Regions from separate parts of the Streptomyces sp. CA-294286 genome, predicted to be linked through region 1. Evidence: riboswitches for the same ligand, from Rfam matches in the RefSeq annotation. Region 1 holds a riboswitch; the other holds the start of a gene.
The links. Region 1 has a riboswitch for cobalamin ahead of ACQPZG_RS08705 (ABC transporter substrate-binding protein). Riboswitches for the same ligand answer to the same signal wherever they lie in the genome.

Region 2: another riboswitch for cobalamin. It lies ahead of ACQPZG_RS26690 (cobalamin biosynthesis protein); the one in region 1 lies ahead of ACQPZG_RS08705 (ABC transporter substrate-binding protein).

Annotation. Positions count from the first base shown of each region.
Region 1 covers NZ_CP192005.1:890,932-895,687, reverse strand. The annotation lists gene ACQPZG_RS08715 (ABC transporter ATP-binding protein) at 1-144, opposite strand, end outside; gene ACQPZG_RS08710 (FecCD family ABC transporter permease) at 141-1,202, opposite strand; gene ACQPZG_RS08705 (ABC transporter substrate-binding protein) at 1,199-2,194, opposite strand; cobalamin riboswitch at 2,271-2,461, opposite strand; gene ACQPZG_RS08700 (APC family permease) at 2,659-3,912, opposite strand; gene ACQPZG_RS08695 (spore photoproduct lyase family protein) at 4,313-4,756, shown strand, end outside.
Region 2 covers NZ_CP192005.1:4,979,218-4,983,973, forward strand. The annotation lists gene ACQPZG_RS26685 (cobyric acid synthase) at 23-1,582, opposite strand; gene ACQPZG_RS26690 (cobalamin biosynthesis protein) at 1,579-2,619, opposite strand; cobalamin riboswitch at 2,655-2,802, opposite strand; gene ACQPZG_RS26695 (hypothetical protein) at 2,900-3,121, opposite strand; gene ACQPZG_RS26700 (anion permease) at 3,134-4,405, opposite strand; gene ACQPZG_RS26705 (class II aldolase/adducin family protein) at 4,711-4,756, shown strand, end outside.

The sequences.
Region 1 (4,756 bases):
GATCCGTCCGGGACCGTGCGAACGGGCGCCGTCGTTCCCCTGTGCCGTGCCGAAGGTCTCAGGCCCGGTGCCGTCGTTCCTCTGCGCCGTCCCCGAGGCCCCCGGTCCGGTGCCGTCGTCCGTCGTCCTGGCGCCGGTCGTCATCGCATCCTCCTCGTGCGGTACAGGATCAGGACGAAGGCGGGGACGCCGACCAGCGAAGTCACCACTCCCACGGGCACCTCCTGGGGGTCGAGGACGGTACGGGCCAGCGTGTCGGCCCACACCAGGAACACCGCCCCGGCGAGCGCGCTGACCGGCAGCAGCCGGGCGTGCCCCGGACCGACGAGTGCGCGTGCGGCGTGCGGCAGTACCAGGCCGACGAAGCCGATCGCACCCGCGGAGCTGACCAGGGCGGCGGTCAGCAGGGCGGTCACGCACAGCAGCACCAGTCGGGTGCGCGCGACCGCGATTCCCAGGGTTGCCGCGGCATCCTGGCCGAAGGCGAAGGCGTCCAGGGTCCGCCCGTACCCCAGGCAGACCGCCAGCGCGAGTGCCAGTACGGCCAGGCACAGCCCCACGTCCGCCCAGTCGGCCCCGCTGAGCGATCCGAGCAGCCAGAACAGCACGCCCCGGGTGGTCTCCGCGTCGGCGGCCGTCATCACCACGAACGAGGTCAGCGCGGAGAACAGCTGCATCGCGGCGACTCCGGCAAGCACCACCCGGTCCGTCGTCCCGCCCAGCACCTGGCTGAGCAGCAGCACCAGCGCGAACGAACCGACCGCGCCCACGAAAGCGCCGCCCGACACGGACAGCGCTCCGCCGCCGACGCCGAGGACGATCACCACGACAGCGCCGGTCGACGCCCCGGAGGAGACGCCGAGCACGAAGGGGTCGGCGAGGGGGTTGCGCAGCAGCGACTGCATCACCGCGCCGCACACGGCGAGACCGGCGCCGCACACCGCGGCCAGCAGGGTGCGCGGCAGCCGCAGGTTCCAGACGATGCCCTCCCGGAGGGGCGTGAGTTCCGTCGTCCCCCAGCCCAGACGCGAGGCGACCACGGACCAGGCGTCGCCCACGCCGAGGTCCGCCGGACCGATGGTGAGGGCCACGGCGACGGACGTGACGAGCACCGCCACCCCGGCGCCCAGGCCGATCGCCCCGCGTACCGCCCCGGCGGAGCGCGGCGAGCGGGCCCGGGGGGTGCGCAGCGCGGTGGTCATCCGGCGAGCCCGTGCTCGCGCAGGGCAGCGGCCACCTTCTCGACGCCCTCGACGGTACGGATCGTCGGATTCATCGCCTGGCCGCTGAGCAGTACGTACCGCTTCTTCCTGACCGCCTGCATGTTCCTGGTCGCCGGGTTCGACTCCAGGAACGCGATCTTCTTGGCGGCCGACTCGGCGGTCTGCGACTTGCGGGTGAGGTCGCCGATGACGAGGACGTCGGGATCGCGGTCGGCGACGGTCTCCCAGTTGATCTGCGGCCACTCCTGCGTGCTGTCGTCGAAGACGTTCTTCATGCCGAGTGCGTTGCTGATGATGCCGGGCGCACCGCAGCAGCCCGCCATGTACGGGGACTCCTGGTTCGCGAACCAGTACAGGACGGTGGTTCTCCCGTCGCGCCTGCCGGCGACGGCCTTCGCCACCCGGCCCTCCAGCTCGGACACCAGCTTCTCGCCCCGTTCCGGGACGCCGAACACCTGCGCCAGCTCCCGCACTTCGCGGTAGACGGTGTCCATCGCCAGGGGGGTGGTCCGTGAGCCGTCGCCGTCACCGCTGTTGTCCTTGCCCTCGCAGTCGGTGGGCGACAGGTACGTCGCCACCCCGAGCTCCTCGAACTTCTGCCGGGGGGCCACTCCGCCCTTGCCCAGGACGGAGGCGAAGGACGACGCGACGAAGTCCGGTTCGGCGTTCAGGACCTTCTCGAACGACGGCCGGTTGTCGGCGAGCCGGGGCACCTTCGCGTTCGCCTGCTCAAGGCCCTTCATGACGGGATCGGTCCACGTGGCGGTTCCCACCATGCGGTCGGCGAGGCCGAGGGAGAGCAGGATTTCGGTGGTGCCCTGGCTCAGGGAGACGGCTCGCTTCGGCGGGGCGTCGACCTTCGTCTTCTGCCCGCAGTTGTCCAGCGCGACGGCCTGCGCCCCGGAGGCGGCGGGCTTTCGGGGTGAGCCGGAACCGCATGCGGTGAGCAGCAGCGCCCCGGACAGGAGCATGACGGAACAGCGGGTGGTACGTGACACATGCACAGAGGCGGCCTTCGCAACGTCAGGACCCGATCGCGGGGTCCATGCGGACGGTTGGGTGCCAGCAGGTCTTCGGACTCGGGATCACCCGGACGGAACGCCTTCCCGGACCCGGCCGTGACCGACCGACGTCCAGTGGCTGCTGCCCCGCCCGTCACCCATACCGCTGCGCGTCAGTTCCGGACTCCCACCGGATTCCCCGACTCGTGCACGCGTACCGTCGCGTTCACGTGTTTGACTGGCGTCCGGAAGCTACCATGCCGCCCGCACGCCTTACGTGCCCGTGACGAACGCCACTTGCCCGGTCCCGCCGGTCGGCGACGACGGGGACCGGCGACGAGCGCGCACCGTACGAGGACGACCGGCCGACGGACCACCGGCCGACCGACGGACCACCGGTCGCCGGTGGACCCGGCCGCGGCGGGCCCCCGGATTCAGCTCCGGCGGCGCAGCCGGGCCGCCGCGACGATGCCCAGGACGACGCCGACGGCCAGGACCAGCAGGCCCCGGAACCAGACGTCGCGTTCGATCTGGGTGGCCAGCAGGATGCAGGAGAGCGCGCCGAGGACCGGCAGGACCGTCGGCGCCCGGAAGTGGTCGTGCCCCACCCGGTCGCGGCGCAGCACCAGGAGCGACGTGTTGACGAGGAAGAAGACCACCAGCAGGAGCAGCACCAGGGTGGAGGCGAGGGTGGCCACGTCACCGGTCAGGGCCAGGAGCAGCGAGAGCGCGCCCGTCGCGGCGATGGCGGCCCACGGGGTGCGCCGGCCGGGCAGGACCTTCGTCAGGAAGCCCGGCAGCAGACCGTCCTGGGCCATGCCGTAGGCCAGCCGTGACGACATGATGCCGGTGAGCAGCGCGCCGTTGGCGACCGCGACCAGGGCGACCGCGCTGAAGACCTCCGGGGGCACACCGCCGGCCGCCCGGACCACCTCCAGCAGCGGACCGCTCGATTCGACCAGCTTCGCGGTCGGAACGGCCGCCGCCGCGGCGGCACCGACCAGGGCGTACACCGCGCCCGCGGTGATCAGGGCGCCGAAGAGCGCCCGGGGGTACGAACGCCGCGGGTCCCTGGTCTCCTCGGCGACGTTGACGGACGTCTCGAAGCCGACGAACGAGTAGTAGGCCAGCACCGCCCCGCTCAGCAGCGCGGCCAGCGGGCCCTTCTCGGCGGTGCCCAGGTCGGTCAGCCTGCCCAGGTCCCCGTCGCCGCGCAGCACGATCCAGACGCCCAGGCCGATCACCAGCAGCAGTCCGCCCACCTCGATGACGGTGGCGACGACGTTGGCCCGCGTCGACTCACTGATGCCCCGCGCGTTCAGCAGCGCCAGCGCGGTCAGGAACACGATCGTCACGAGGACCAGGGGGAGGGTGAAGAACTCGGTCAGGTAGTCGCCGCCGAAACCGCGGGCCAGAGCCGCCACCGAGACGATGCCGGCGGCGAGCATGCAGAACCCCGCGAGGAAACCGGTGAACGGCCCGTACGCCCGGGTCGCGTAGTGGGACGAACCCCCCGCGCGCGGGTACTTGGTCACCAGTTCGGCGTACGACGCGGCAGTCAGCAGCGCCAGGCACAGTGCGGCGATCAGCGGGGCCCACACCGCGCCCCCCGAGTCGGCCGCGACCTGGCCCACCAGGACGTAGACGCCGGCGCCGAGAACGTCGCCGAGGATGAAGAAGTAGAGCAGCGACGTGGTCAGGGTCTTCTTGAGCGGCGTTCCCGAGGAAGCTGCCGGGGAATCCGACGTTTCGAACCGGTCAGGTGGATTTTTCACGTGGTGCCGTATACCCCCTCGGGCGTCCGGCAGACGGCAGGTCCCCCGGACGCCGGAGACGGGAGCGCGGACGACGAGGGGCCGCGGACGGCCGGTGCGTGCCGGGGTGCCGCGCGGCCGGTGAGCGCGTGGTGGTGCCGCGACGACACCTTTGCACCGGTACGGCACGATGGGTGCGACACGACGTTTCCCCGGCCGCACCGGCCGCCGTCACGCGGAAGGACAGCACGTGGAGCCGACGCCGGGAGAGCCCGCCCCGGACGAGCCCGGCGGGCCCGTCCCCGCCCGGGCCGCACGGCCCGAGCAGCCGACGCTGTTCGGGTGGCCGGACGACGACCCCGTCCCGCCCGTGCCGCAGCCGTTCCGGGACAGCCCCCAGGCACGTCGGCTGCTGGACGTCCGGGAGGTCTACGCGGAGCGCGCCGCACTCGACTCCCCGCGCGGCCGGCAGATCATGTCCCGGCTGCCGGGAGTGCGGGTGACCGAGGTGGAGAGCCACTGGCGCATCCCCTCCCTCCACGGCAACGACGGCAACGTCTCGCGATGGGTGCGGGTGAAGACCGAGACCCTCGTCCTCGGGGTCAAGCACTCCCTCTCCACCCGCCCGAACGGCCGATCGGCCGACTGGATCGCCCCGGGCCCCTCCAACGGGTGCGCGATGTCCTGCGCCTACTGCTACGTCCCCCGCCGCAAGGGCTACGCCAACCCCATCACGCTGTTCACCAACATCGAAGCGATCGTGGCCCACGTCCGCCGC
Region 2 (4,756 bases), 4.1 Mb from region 1:
GCTGTCGCGCATACGGCACTTCTCATCCGCGTGCCTCCGGTGCTCCCGGCGGCACGAACGGCAGCCCGCGGGGGGCACCCGACTCGATCAGCCGCCACAGCCCGTCCGTGTCCGCGTGCTCCTCGATCAAGTCCCCGAGGGTGTCGAGCTGTTCCTCCCGCAGCGCCTCGAAACTCGTGTCCGGCGCCGGCACGAACCGCCGCCCCGCCGCCGCGGCGACCTCGCGCAGGAAGGCACGCCGGAACGCGTCGCTCTCCAGCGACCCGTGCCAGTGCGTGCCCCACACCGAGCCGACCCGGCAGCCGTCCAGAAATGCTTCCCCGCCCAGGACCTCGGCGACCCCGTGATGGATCTCGTAGCCCGCCACGGGCTCGCCCAGCGCCTCGCCCACCGGCCGCGCCAGGGTCTTCTCCCGCGCGAACCGCACCCGCACCGGGAGCAGGCCCAGCCCGTCCACCACTCCCGCCCGGGACTCCACCTCGTCCTCGATGCGCTCGCCGAGGACCTGGAAGCCCCCGCAGATCCCCAGTACCGGCCGTCCCTCGGCCACCCGCCGCCGCAGCGCGTCCGCCAGTCCCCGCTCCCGCAGCCACTCCAGCGCGCGCACCGTGCCCCGGGTCCCCGGCACGACCACCAGGTCCGCGTCGGCCAGTTCCTCCGGCCGGTCCACGAACCGCACCACCACGCCCGGCTCGGCCGCCAGCGCGTCGACATCGGTGAAGTTCGACATCAGCGGCACCGCGCACACCGCGACCCGCAGCACGTCCTCGCCGACCGGGGGCGCGACCACGGACTCCCGCACCGCACCGCGCATCGAGACCCGCAGTCCGTCCTCCTCGTCGATGCCGAGCCCGTGTGCGTACGGGAGCACGCCGTAGGTCCGGCGCCCGGTGAGGTCCTCCAGCATCCGCAGGCCCGGCTCCAGCAACGACACGTCGCCCCGGAACTTGTTCACCAGGTAGCCGGCGATCAGCCGCTGGTCCTCCTCGGCCAGCAGGGCCGTCGTGCCGAAGAACGACGCGAAGACGCCGCCCCGGTCGATGTCCCCGACCACCACCACGGGAAAGTCTGCGGCGCGGGCGATGCCCATGTTCACGATGTCGGTGCGCCGGAGGTTGATCTCCGCCGGGCTGCCCGCGCCCTCGCAGATCACCGCGTCGTACTGGCTCCTCAGCTCGGCCAGGCACTCGGTCACCGTGCCGAGCAGCGCCTCCCGGTGCCCGCCCTGCACGCCCTCGCCGTACTTCCTGCCGCCCGCCGTCCCGAAGAAGCCGCGCGCGCTCATCTCGCCCACCGGCTTGCCCAGCAGCACCACCTGGCTGGAGCGGTCGCTGCCCGGCTTCAGCAGTACGGGGTTCATCAGCGCGGTCGGCTCGACCCGCGCCGCCTGCGCCTGCATGGCCTGCGCGCGCCCGATCTCCGCGCCCTCGCGCGTGACGAACGAGTTCAGCGACATGTTCTGCGCCTTGAACGGGGCGACCTTCACGCCCTGCCGCACCAGCCACCGGCAGATCCCCGCCGTGACGACGCTCTTGCCCGCGTCCGAGGTGGTCCCCGCGACCAGCAGTCCGCCGCCGCTCATGCGCTGTGCCCCTTGTCCCCGTGTCCGGCCCGCACGTACGAAACCGCCAGCCGCCCGGCCGCGCACGCGGCCAGCGCCAGCACACCCACCCGACGCGACAGCCGCACCGCACGCTCGATGTCCGGTACGGCGACGGCGCGGCCGGCCGCGCCGTTGAGCACCGCCCGGTGCTCGACCCGGCCCGCGTACGACAGCGTCCCGCCCAGCCGCACACCCAGCGCCCCCGCGAACGACGCCTCGACCGGGCCCGCGTTGGGGCTCGGGTGCGCCGCGGCATCGGCGCGCCAGGCCCGCACGGCACCCCGCGGGTCGTCCCCGGCGAGCACCGCGAGCGCCGCCGTCAGCCGTGCGCCCGGCCAGCCGGCCACGTCGTCGAGCCGGGCCGAGGCCCAGCCGTACCGGCGGTATCGCGCCGACTTGTGCCCGACCATCGCGTCCAGCGTGTTCACCGCCCGGAACGCGACCAGGCCGGGGACGCCGCCGAGCGCGCCCCACACCAGTGCGCCGACCACCGCGTCCGACGTGTTCTCGGCGACGGACTCGACCACCGCCCGCGCCATCTGCTGCCCGTCCAGGGAGTGCGGGTCGCGCCCGCACAGGTGGGGCAGGCGCTCGCGCGCGGTCTCCAGGTCGCCCGCCGCGAGGGCCCCGCCGATCGCCCGCGCCTCGCGCCCCAGCGACGTGCCGCCGACGACGGACCACGTCACCGCGGCGGTCAGTGCGACCGAAGCGGCGGGGGAGCGTCGTACGGCCCGTGCGGCGACGGCCGCCGCACCGGCGCCGCCGCCCGCGCACACCAGGGTGTGCAGTGCGCCCCACGCCCGGTGGTCGTGCCACAGCACGCGTTCCACGGCGCCCGCGGCACGGCCGAAGGCGGCGACGGGGTGCCCGCGGCGCGGATCACCGAACAGGAGGTCCGCGAGCATCCCGGCGGCGGCGCCGTACGCGAAGAGGCGGGCGTCGGCGAAGGCAGGGGCGCCTCCCGTGCCGGAAACCGGGCAGGGGGCGGCTGAACTGCGGGTTCCGCAGCCGGGCATGGCTGTGTGTCCTCACTCAGGGTCCGCGCCCTGGTTCGACGTGACGAGCGGCTGGGAGTTCCTGGCTTCCGTACGGCTCGTGCGAGCCGCCCGGTGACAGTGGCGGGACCGCGCCGGATTCGCACCGGCTTCCTCTCCATGCCGCCGTATTGGCTCCGGCAGTCCACCACGCCCCGCGAACGCCCGTCAACCTGGGGTTGACCTGCGGCGGGCGAGAACCCGGGGGCGCACGCAGAACCGCCCCGCGCACGGGGCGCGGGGCGGTTCGAAGGAACGGGTGTCAGACGACGATCAGGTAGATCCCGTACGCCACGGCCGCCGCGCACAGCGCGAAGCAGGCGTACGCGCCGGTGCGGGCCACGGTCGCGGAACCGCCGGACGCGGCGGCCGCGGTCTGCTTGGAGAGGCCGACGATGCCGAGGGTGAACAGACCCACCAGAGCCACGGTGGCCACGAGGCTGACGCCGAAGACGGTGCCCAGAGCTGCCCAGTCGATGTTCATGTGTGCGCTTCCTTAGACCGAGGCGGCCGGGCGGGACGCCTCGGTGGGGGAGTGGAGGGTGGCCTTTATGTCACCGGTGACCATGTGCGTGGCCTCGTGCGGGAGCACGCCCGCCGGGGGCGGGGAGACCGAGGCGACGGCCGCGGAGACGACGCCGGCGTTCTCGCCGGCCGGAGCGTCCAGGTCGTCGGCGGTGACGTTGGTGTGGTCGACCGGCTTGCGGCGCGACAGGAGCCAGATCACGGCCGACCCGACGACCAGCAGGATCGCGACGGCGGTGACGCCCCACGTGCCCTGACCGGTGAGGAACTCGGCGGCGGCGGCGATCGCACCCGCGGCCGGGAGGGTCAGGCCCCAGGCGACGAACATCCGGGTCGCGGTCGACCAGCGGACCACGCCGCCCTTGGGGCCGAGGCCGGCGCCCATCACGGAGCCGGAGCAGACCTGGGTGGTGGAGAGGGAGAAACCGAGGTGCGAGGAGGCCAGGATGACCGTCGCGGCGCTGGTCTGGGCGGCGAAGCCCTGCGGCGGCCGGAGGTCGGTGAGGCCCTTGCCCATGGTGCGGATGATGCGCCAGCCGCCGAGGTAGGTGCCGAGCGCGATGGCCACACCGGCCGAGACGATGACCCACATGGGCGGGTTGGAGCCGGGGACCAGGACGTTGCCGGTGACCAGGGCGAGGGTGATGACACCCATCGTCTTCTGCGCGTCGTTGGTGCCGTGCGCGAGCGAGACGAGACCGGCCGAGGCGATCTGGCCCGCCCGGTACCCCTTGGCGGTGGCCTTCTCGTCGGTCCTGCTCGCCAGCTTGAAGGTGAGCTTCGTGGCGAGGTACGCGGCGATGCCCGCGACGATCGGGGCGGCGATGGCGGGCAGCAGCACCTTGGTGATGACGACGCTGCCGTTGACGCCGGAGGCGCCGACCGACATCAGAGTGGCACCGATGAGGCCGCCGAAGAGTGCGTGGGAGGAACTGGACGGCAGGCCGATCAGCCAGGTCAACAGGTTCCACAGGATCGCGCCGACGAGCGCTGCGAAGATCACTTCCGTCGTGATGCCGCTCTCGTTGATGAGCCCTCCGGAAATCGTCTTGGCGACTTCGACGGAGAGGAAAGCACCTACGAGGTTCAGCACGGCGGACATGGCCACCGCCGTCTTGGGCTTGAGTGCGCCGGTCGAGATGGTGGTGGCCATCGCGTTGGCAGTGTCGTGGAAACCGTTCGTGAAGTCGAACACGAGAGCGGTCACGATCACGATTCCGAGAAGGAGCGTGATGTGTTCCATTTACCCAGGCAATCGTTTGAGGTCAGTGGCGCGTTGAACGTAGGCAACCTGAGTGAACGGAAGATGAACTGGGCAGGGCGCTGCGGTGACCCGAAACGCCGTGTCGCCGTTCCGTTTTCCACCGGAACGGCGGAGCCCCAAGGGCTGACCGGCGCGTCGACGTCGCGCGGGGCCCCTCGACCGCCCGGACGACCCGTCGAGGAGATCCTCGTCACCCGGAAGCGGGTCCCGGTCGCCGCCCGCCCCTGCGCACACCTTCCGTACGCCACTGCCGTACCGGCGCCCCGGCTGGCAGGATGCCGCCCATGACGAACAAGGCGACGGCTGCGACGGCTGCGACGGACGGGACAG